2 linked regions of the Ruegeria pomeroyi DSS-3 genome follow. The protein of the gene in region 1 interacts with the protein of each later gene in a pairwise test. Links are inferred from orthologs where the notes say so. Each region holds a gene or a part of one and is shown on either strand. Other genes may lie near its edges.

Evidence for each region.
Region 2: the proteins of leuS (region 1) and ligA interact in binary tests that used the Escherichia coli proteins (3 or more experiments, as listed by UniProt). The link is inferred for Ruegeria pomeroyi DSS-3 from one-to-one orthologs.

What each region holds. Positions count from the first base shown.
Region 1 is NC_003911.12:3,633,491-3,637,946, forward strand. What follows is about bases 720-3,842. They hold leuS (leucine--tRNA ligase), read left to right. Parts: upstream 720-1,063; coding sequence 1,064-3,622; downstream 3,623-3,842. Other genes in these bases: SPO_RS17370 (DUF3576 domain-containing protein), read left to right, coding at 720-987; lptE (LPS assembly lipoprotein LptE), read left to right, coding at 3,609-3,842. In the rest of the region: SPO_RS17365 (porin), read right to left, coding at 1-182; more of SPO_RS17370, read left to right, coding at 481-719; more of lptE, read left to right, coding at 3,843-4,100; holA (DNA polymerase III subunit delta), read left to right, coding at 4,097-4,456.
Region 2 is NC_003911.12:1,785,052-1,789,338, reverse strand. Bases 535-3,488 are described here. They hold ligA (NAD-dependent DNA ligase LigA), read right to left. Parts: upstream 3,145-3,488; coding sequence 925-3,144; downstream 535-924. Other genes in these bases: ctrA (response regulator transcription factor CtrA), read right to left, coding at 3,283-3,488; recG (ATP-dependent DNA helicase RecG), read right to left, coding at 535-928. In the rest of the region: more of recG, read right to left, coding at 1-534; more of ctrA, read right to left, coding at 3,489-3,999; SPO_RS08520 (DUF1153 domain-containing protein), read right to left, coding at 4,098-4,287. UniProt on the Escherichia coli protein: DNA ligase that catalyzes the formation of phosphodiester linkages between 5'-phosphoryl and 3'-hydroxyl groups in double-stranded DNA using NAD as a coenzyme and as the energy source for the reaction.

The DNA.
Region 1 (4,456 bases):
GACATGTCGAACTGCAGACGCAGACGGCTGGTGATGGTGGTCTTCGAGACACCGTTCACGGCGCGGTCGTTGGCGTCGTTGTAGTCCAGACCGAAGCGGCCGTAACCGCTGATACGAACGTCTGCTGCTGCGACGCTTGCGGTAGCGATCAGCGCAGTCGTTGCGAAGAGAACTTTTTTCATCGTGTTTCCCTCGGTTTTCATTCATACGCCCAAACCAGTGAATCCGGCGTGGGTATGGACAGGGGTTTCGCTCTTTCGCCCCCCTGTTTGCAAGTCTTGGCGGCAAGCCCGACGCAAAGTCGTCACGGATGGTGCAGCTTTGCCACAGTCCGGTGACCCGGCAGCGGTTTTTCCCCCTCACGGCCCATCAGAAAACAGACAAATCCGCCTCGTACGCGCGCGTTCCCCCTATAGAGGCTTGCTCCCCTCACGTGGCTTGGGTAGGACATTTCCCAACAGAAAGCAGCGGGACCGTCCAATGACCTTGCAGAACGCGTTCAAAGCCACCCTCGTCCTTGCCCTGTGCCTGGGCGTGGCTGCCTGCGGCAACCGGCGCGCGGGCGTGCGCATCACGGACGCACCGCCGGCGGACGATTCCTATATCACCAACAACCGCGAAAGCGCGCCTACCAATTACGAGAAATCCTCGATCTGGGATGTGTTCGGCCCCTCCAAGGCCGAGCAGACTGTTCAGGTGAACCGTTATCTCTGGGCGGCCTCGCTGGATGTGCTCAGCTTTCTGCCGATCCAGTCGGTCGATCCATTCACCGGCGTGATCGTCACCGGATATGGCACCCCGCCGGGTGGCGGCCGCTCGTACCGGGCCACCGTGCATATCAAGGATCCCGCACTTGAGGCGCGGTCGTTGAAAGTGTCGCTGCAAACCAGCGGTGGCTCACCGGTCAGCGCCGCAACCGCCCGCGCGGTCGAAGACGCGATTCTGTCGCGGGCGCGCCAGCTACGCATTGGCGACGACAAACTCTAGAACCTCGCGCCAATTCGCTTTATCACCACGCCGGGTTCACGCCCGGCGTTTGCATTCATCAAGGACCAGAACCGCCATGTCGCGCTATTCCGCCACCGAAATCGAAGCCAAATGGCAAGAGGCCTGGGACAAGGCCGGTATCTTCAGGGCCGCGCGCACGGCGGACAAGCCGAAATACTACGTGCTCGAGATGTTCCCCTATCCGTCGGGGCGCATCCATATCGGCCATGTGCGCAACTACACGATGGGCGACGTGATCGCGCGCTACAAGCTGTCGAACGGGTTCAACGTGCTGCATCCGATGGGCTTCGATGCCTTTGGCATGCCCGCCGAAAACGCAGCCATGGCCAGCGGCGGCCACCCCAAGGACTGGACCTACAAGAACATCGAGACCATGGTCGCGCAGATGAAGCCGCTGGGCTTTGGCCTCGACTGGTCGCGCATGTTCGCCACCTGCGACCCGGAGTATTACGGTCAGCAGCAGGCGTTGTTCCTCGATTTCCTTGAAAAAGGGCTGGTTTATCGCAAGAACGCGGTAGTGAACTGGGACCCGGTCGACATGACCGTTCTGGCCAATGAGCAGGTCGAGGACGGGCGCGGCTGGCGCTCGGGCGCGCTGGTGGAACGGCGCGAACTGACGCAATGGTTCTTCAAGATCTCGGACATGTCGGGCGAGTTGCTGGACGCGCTCGACACGCTGGATGACTGGCCCGCCAAAGTGAAGTTGATGCAGGCCAACTGGATCGGCAAGTCGCGCGGTCTGCAATTTTCCTGGGCGCTGACCGAGCCTGCGCATGGTATCGAGGCGCTCGACGTCTATACCACGCGGCCCGACACGCTGATGGGGGCATCCTTCCTTGGTATTTCCCCCGACCACCCGCTGACCAAGGCGCTGGAGGCCGAGAACCCCGACCTCGCCGCCAAGGTGGCCGAGATGCGCAAGGGCGGCACCACCGAGGAAGCCATTGAAAAGGCCGAGAAGCTGGGCGCCGATACCGGGTTGCGCGTGCGCCATCCGCTGAACCCGGATTGGGAACTGCCGGTCTGGGTCGCCAACTTCATCCTGATGGATTACGGCACCGGCGCGATCTTTGCCTGCCCGGCACATGACCAGCGTGACCTCGATTTCTGCCGCAAATACGACCTGCCGGTGATCGACACCTTCGTGGCGCTCGACGATCCCAAGCCGATCGCGACCGAGGCCTTTGTGCCGCTGAAAACCGAAAAGGTGAAATGGATCGACCATTTCGCCGGGCTGGATGTGGCCACCGGGCAAGAGGCGATCGACACCACCATCGACTGGATGGAGGCCAAGGGCCTGGGCACCGGCGTCACCAAGTTCCGCCTGCGCGACTGGGGCCTGTCGCGCCAGCGTTATTGGGGCTGCCCGATTCCCGTTGTGCATTGCGATGCCTGCGGCGTGGTGCCGGAGAAAAAGGAAAACCTGCCCATCCGCCTGCCCGACGATGTCACCTTTGACGTGCCCGGCAACCCGCTGGACCGTCACCCGACCTGGCGCGACTGCGCCTGCCCGTCCTGTGGCAAACCCGCCCGGCGCGAGACCGATACGATGGACACGTTTGTTGACAGCTCGTGGTATTTCGCCCGCTTCACCGCGCCGCGTGCCGAAACACCCACCGATATGGCCGAGGCCGAATACTGGATGAATGTCGACCAGTATATCGGCGGCATCGAACACGCGATTCTGCACCTGCTCTATTCGCGCTTCTTCGCCCGCGCGATGCATATCTGCGGCCACCTGCCCGAGAAGTCGAAAGAGCCGTTCAACGCGCTCTTTACGCAAGGAATGGTGACGCACGCGATCTACAAGACCACCGGCGCCGATGACCGCCCGGTCTATCACTATCCCGAGGCGGTACGGCTTGAGGGCGGCAAGGGGTATCTCGAGGACGGCACCGAGGTCGAGATCATCCCTTCGGCCAAGATGTCGAAATCCAAGAACAACGTGGTCGACCCGGTCGCCATCATCGATCGTTTCGGCGCCGATACCGCACGCTGGTTCGTGCTGTCCGACAGCCCGCCGGAGCGGGATGTGGAATGGACAGATGCCGGTGCCGAGGCCGCACACAAGCACCTGAACCGGGTCTGGAACCTGTGCGACAGGATCGCCGCAATGGACTCCGCCGCGCCTGGCGAAGGGGATGACGACCTGCTGCGTGAAATGCACAAATGCATTCGCGATGTCACCAACGGGATCGAAAGCTTCGGCTTCAACGCCTCGATTGCCAAGCTCTATGCCTTCACCAACACGCTGGCGAAATCCAAAGCTGGCGCGGCGGCGCAAAAGCAGGCAATCATGACCCTGGCACAGCTGATGTCGCCGATGACCCCGCACCTGGCCGAGGACATCTGGGCCCATCAGGGCGGCGAGGGGCTGATTGCGGCGGCGCCCTGGCCGGTCGCGGACGAGGCGATGCTGGTCGATGCGCTGGTCACCCTGCCGGTGCAGATCAACGGCAAGCGCCGCGCGGAAATCAGCGTGCCCGCAGACATGGACAAGACGCAGGTTGAAAAACTGGCCCTCTCCACCGATGCTGTGCAAAAGGCGCTGGATGGCGCCGCCCCGAAAAAGGTGATCGTCGTGCCGGGTCGGATCGTCAATGTGGTCGTGTAACCGCAGAACCCTGCTGATGCTGCCGGTGGCGCTGGCCGCCTGCGGCCTGCAGCCGGTCTATGGCCCCGGCGGCGCCGGTGACGCGCTGCGCGGCCGGGTCGAGGTTTCGGCCCCCGATGATGCCGAAAGCTATTGGCTGGTGCAGAATCTGGAACAAAACCTTGGCCGGACCGCCGCTGCCGGTACCGACTATCTGCTGGACGTCAAGGTGCGCACTGCCTCGCAGGGTCAGGCGATCACCGCCTCGAACGACACCACGCGCTATTCCATCGTCGGCACCGCCACCTATACGCTGACCGGCAAGGAGAGCGGCGCGGTGATGGCCTCGGGCGAGGTGCGCAGTTTCACCGGATATTCCGCGACCGGCTCGACCGTGGACACGCTGGCCGCTGAACGCGATGCCCGTCATCGCCTGATGGTGATTCTCTCCGATCAGCTGGTCACCCAGCTTTACGCAACGCTGGACCCGCCGGCATGAAGCTGTCCCCGCGCGAGGCGGATGGCTATTTCGCCCGTCCCGACGCGGGCAAGACCGGTATCCTGATCCACGGGGCCGATGCCATGCGCATCGCGCTGAAACGCCAGCAGATCATCGCGGCACTTCTTGGCCCGGGTGGCGAGGAAGAGATGCGCCTGACCCGGATGCCCGGGGCCGAGTTGCGCAAGGACGCGGCCCAGCTTCTGGATGCGGTCAAGGCGGTGGGCTTCTTTCCCGGCCCGCGCGTGGTCTTTGTCGAGGATTGCCCCGAAACCTCGGCCCCTGCGGTGCTGACGGCGCTGGAGGACTGGCAGCCGGGCGATGCCCAGATCGTGGTGACCGCCGGCCAGTTGAAA
Region 2 (4,287 bases), 1.8 Mb from region 1 along the record:
GCAGCGCCATGAAGGCCACCAGCGTCTTGCCCGCGCCCACATCGCCCTGCAACAGCCGGTTCATCCGCGCGGGCGCCGCCATGTCGGCGGCGATCTCTTCGATCGCGCGGGCCTGGGCGTTGGTGGGGCGATACGGCAGGCTGGCCAGCACCCGCGATTGCAGCGCGCCGGTCGCCACGCTGGAGATGCCGCGCGCCTTGCGCTCGCGCCGCCGCGCCAGTGCCAGGGTCAGCTGATGGGCAAAGAGTTCATCGTAAGCCAGCCGCATCCGCGCCGGGGCGGTGGCGGCCACATCGTCCAGCCCCTGCGGCGCATGGGCCGCGCGCATCGCATCGGCCCAGTCCGGCCAGCCTTCGCGCGCGCGCAGGGCCGGGTCGATCCAGTCGGCCAGATCGGGCAGCCGTGCCAGCGCCGATCGCGCCGCCTTGAAGGCAGTGCGCTGGCTCACCCCTTGGGTCAGCGGGTAGACTGGTTCGAATTCGGGGATCTCGCCCGCTTCGGCCACCGGCAGGATGTGGTCGGGATGGACCATGTTGGCCATACCATCGAACAGCTCGACCTTGCCCGACACGACGCGGCGCGACCCTTCGGGCAGCACCTTTTTCAGATAGTCGCCGCGCGCGTGAAAGAAGACCAGCTGGAAATCGGCCTGCGCATCCTCGACAAAGATACGATAGGCGCCGCCACGCCCGCGGGCCGGGCGATGGGCGCCCACCGTCACCTCGACCGTCAGCGTCGCGGGCAGATCGGCGCCCCGGATCGTGTCGCGGCGGCGTCGGTCGACAACGGAATAAGGCAGCGAAAACAACAGGTCGCGCGGGGTTTCCACATCCAGATGCGCAAACAGCTGCGCGGTCTTGGGCCCCACCCCTTCGAGCGTCTCCAGACCCGCGAACAGCGGGAAGAGCTGTTCCGGCCGCCCGCTCATAGCCCCTCGATCAGTTTCAGCCAGCCGTCTTCGTCCAGGGTTTCGATCCCCAGGCTCTCGGCGGTCTTGAGCTTGGAGCCCGCGCCCGGCCCGGCCACCAGCAGATCGGTCTTCTTGCTGACCGAGCCTGCAACCTTGGCCCCCAGCGCCTCGGCCCGGGCCTTGGCCTCGGCCCGGGTCATCTTTTCCAGCGAGCCGGTAAAGACCACGGTCTTGCCCGCAACCGGGCTGTCGCGTGCCGGGGCATCGGGGGGGATCACCGTCAGATGCGCGCTCAGCCGATCAAAGGCGGCACGTTCGTCACCATTGGCAAAGGCATCGGACAAGGACAGGCCCAGCGTAGCGCCGATCCCGTCGACGCCGATCAGGTCGGCCCAGGCGGCGGCGGCCTCGGGCGGCACCTCTTGCGCGGCGATCACAGCGGCGCGGGTATCGCTGATGCGGGCCCGGCGGCCCTCGGCCTGGGCCTGCTGGCGCTCCTGCTCTTCGGCGGTATCGGCGGCACGATGGGCGAGTGCGGCGAGGCGCGCTGTGTCCAGTGCCGCTGCCATCGCGTCCCAGTCTCGATAATGCAGCGACAGATCCTTGGCGCCCACCTCGCCCACGTGGCGGATGCCCAGGGCAAAGATCAGACGGGCCAGCGGAATGCGGCGCTTGTCGTCGATGGCCTGAAACAGGTTGGTTGCCGATTTCTCACCCCAGCCCTCGCGGTTCTTCAGCTGTTGCAGCCCCTCGCCATAGCGGCTGCGCAGCTCGAAAATATCGGCGGGCTCACGGATCCAGCCATCGGCGTGAAACTGTTCCACCTGCTTGGCGCCCAGCCCTTCGATGTCAAAGGCGGCGCGGCTGACAAAATGCTTGAGCTTTTCCACCGCCTGCGCCGGGCAGATCACACCGCCGGTGCAACGGCGCACGGCGTCGCCTTCCTCGCGAATGGCGGGGCTGCCGCACTCGGGACATTGCTCTGGAAACTCAAAGGGGTTCGCGCCCTCTGGCCGCTTGTTCAGATCGACATCGGCGATCTTGGGGATCACGTCACCGGCGCGATAGACCTGCACCCAGTCGCCGACGCGAATATCCTTTCCGTCGCGAATCTCCTGTCCCCGGCTGTCGCGCCCGGCGATGTAATCCTCGTTATGCAGTGTGGCGTTCGACACCACTACACCGCCCACGGTGACCGGGGTCAGCCGTGCCACCGGGCTGAGCGCGCCGGTGCGGCCCACCTGAATGTCGATCGCCTCAAGCCGGGTCCAGGCCAGTTCGGCGGGGAATTTATGCGCAATCGCCCAACGCGGCGTGGTCGACCGAAAGCCGAGCCGCGCCTGCAGCCCCAGATCGTCCAGCTTGTAGACCACACCGTCGATGTCATAACCCAGCGTTGCGCGCTGCGCCTCGATATCGCGATAATGCGCGATCATCGCGTCCAGATCAGCGCAGCGGCGGGTCAGCGGGTTGGTCTGAAAGCCAAGGCCGGCCAGCCGTTCGATGGCCTGCATTTGCGTTTCTGCCAGCGGTTCCGAGAGCTCACCCCAGGAATAGGCGAAGAATCGCAAAGGCCGCGCCCGGGTGATCGCAGCGTCGAGTTGGCGCAGCGAGCCGGCGGCGGCATTGCGGGGATTGGCAAACAGCTTGCCGCCCTCGGCCTCTTGCCGGGTATTGAGAGCGGCGAAATCCGCGTGGCTCATATAGACCTCGCCGCGCACCTCCAGCACCTCGGGCGCGCCCTCGATCCGGGCGGGGATATCAGCGATGGTGCGGGCATTGGCGGTGACATTCTCGCCCACCTCGCCATCGCCCCGGGTCGCTGCCTGCACCAGCACGCCCTGTTCATAGCGCAGCGACAGGGACAGCCCGTCGATCTTGGGCTCGGCCGTATAGGCCAGCGCTGTTTCGACATCCAACCCCAGGTACTTGCGGATCGAGCGGTCGAAATCCGCCACATCCGCATCGTCAAAGGCATTGCCCAGCGACATCATCCGCACCGCATGGGAGACCTTGGAGAATCCCTCGCCCGGGCGGGCGCCCACCTGCTCGCTGGGGCTGTCGGGACGTTTGAGGTGGGGGAATCGCGCCTCGATCTCGGCATTGCGCTGTTTCAGCGCGTCATAATCCGCATCCGAAATCTCGGGCGCATCCAGCGTGTGATAGGCGAGATTGGCCTGTGCCAACAGCCCCGCCAGCCGCGCCAGCTCCTGCGCGGCCTCTGCCTCGGTCATTGTCTCGATGGGTTCTGAAACTGTCATGGCCCCGCCCGGTCTGTCTGGTCTTTGCGACCAGTGATAGGGCGAGGCCATGGTCAGGTCCAGATCAGTCTGCGTGAGTGGTGGTGCCGCGCTGGACTCGCGACTGGCTGTTCAGGCGTTGACCGCGATCCGTGGATCGGGCAACCCGTCGGCCTGCGGATCGCGCAGCACATAGCCCCGCCCCCAGACCGTTTCGATGTAATTCTCTCCTCCGGTTGCATTGCTCAGCTTCTTGCGAAGCTTGCAGATGAACACGTCGATGATCTTCAGCTCGGGCTCGTCCATGCCACCATAGAGATGGTTCAGGAACATCTCCTTGGTCAGGGTGGTGCCCTTGCGCAGCGACAGCAGTTCGAGCATCTGGTATTCCTTGCCGGTCAGATGCACCGGCTGGCCCTCGACCTCGACCGTCTTGGCATCCAGATTGACCGAGATCTTGCCGGTGCGGATCACCGATTGCGAATGCCCCTTCGAGCGGCGGATGATGGCATGAATGCGCGCCACCAGTTCCTCGCGATGGAAGGGTTTGGTCAGATAATCGTCGGCGCCAAAGCCGAAGCCCTTGATCTTGCTCTCGGTATCGTCGACGCCCGACAGGATCAGGATGGGGGTTTCGATCCGCGACATGCGCAGCTGGCGCAGCACCTCATGCCCGTTCATGTCGGGCAGATTGATGTCGAGCAGGATCAGATCGTAGTCGTAAAGTTTCGCCAGGTCGATGCCTTCTTCGCCGAGATCGGTCGCATAGACGTTCAGATTGGCATGGGTCAGCATCAGTTCGATGCTCTTGGACGTCGTCGGATCATCCTCGACTAAAAGTATGCGCATCTCAGTTCTCCGCCTTAAACGCTATTCCGTACTGGAATTAACCGTGACGAATAAAGGTTAATCTGCCGTTACCGATATTCACATTATGGAAGATCAACCTAAAGTTGTCGATACTTTTTTAGCGCGGTCACCTTCAATGCATCTTTTCCGTGTTCGGCCAGGGCGGAAACCCAGCTGTTGAACTCCTCATCGCTCAGACCATAGATCTGCTTGGCCTCTGCCAGCGTGATCAGCCCATAGATCACGCCTCGCACCACCGCGATCTTGCGCGATGCGACCCAGCGGCGT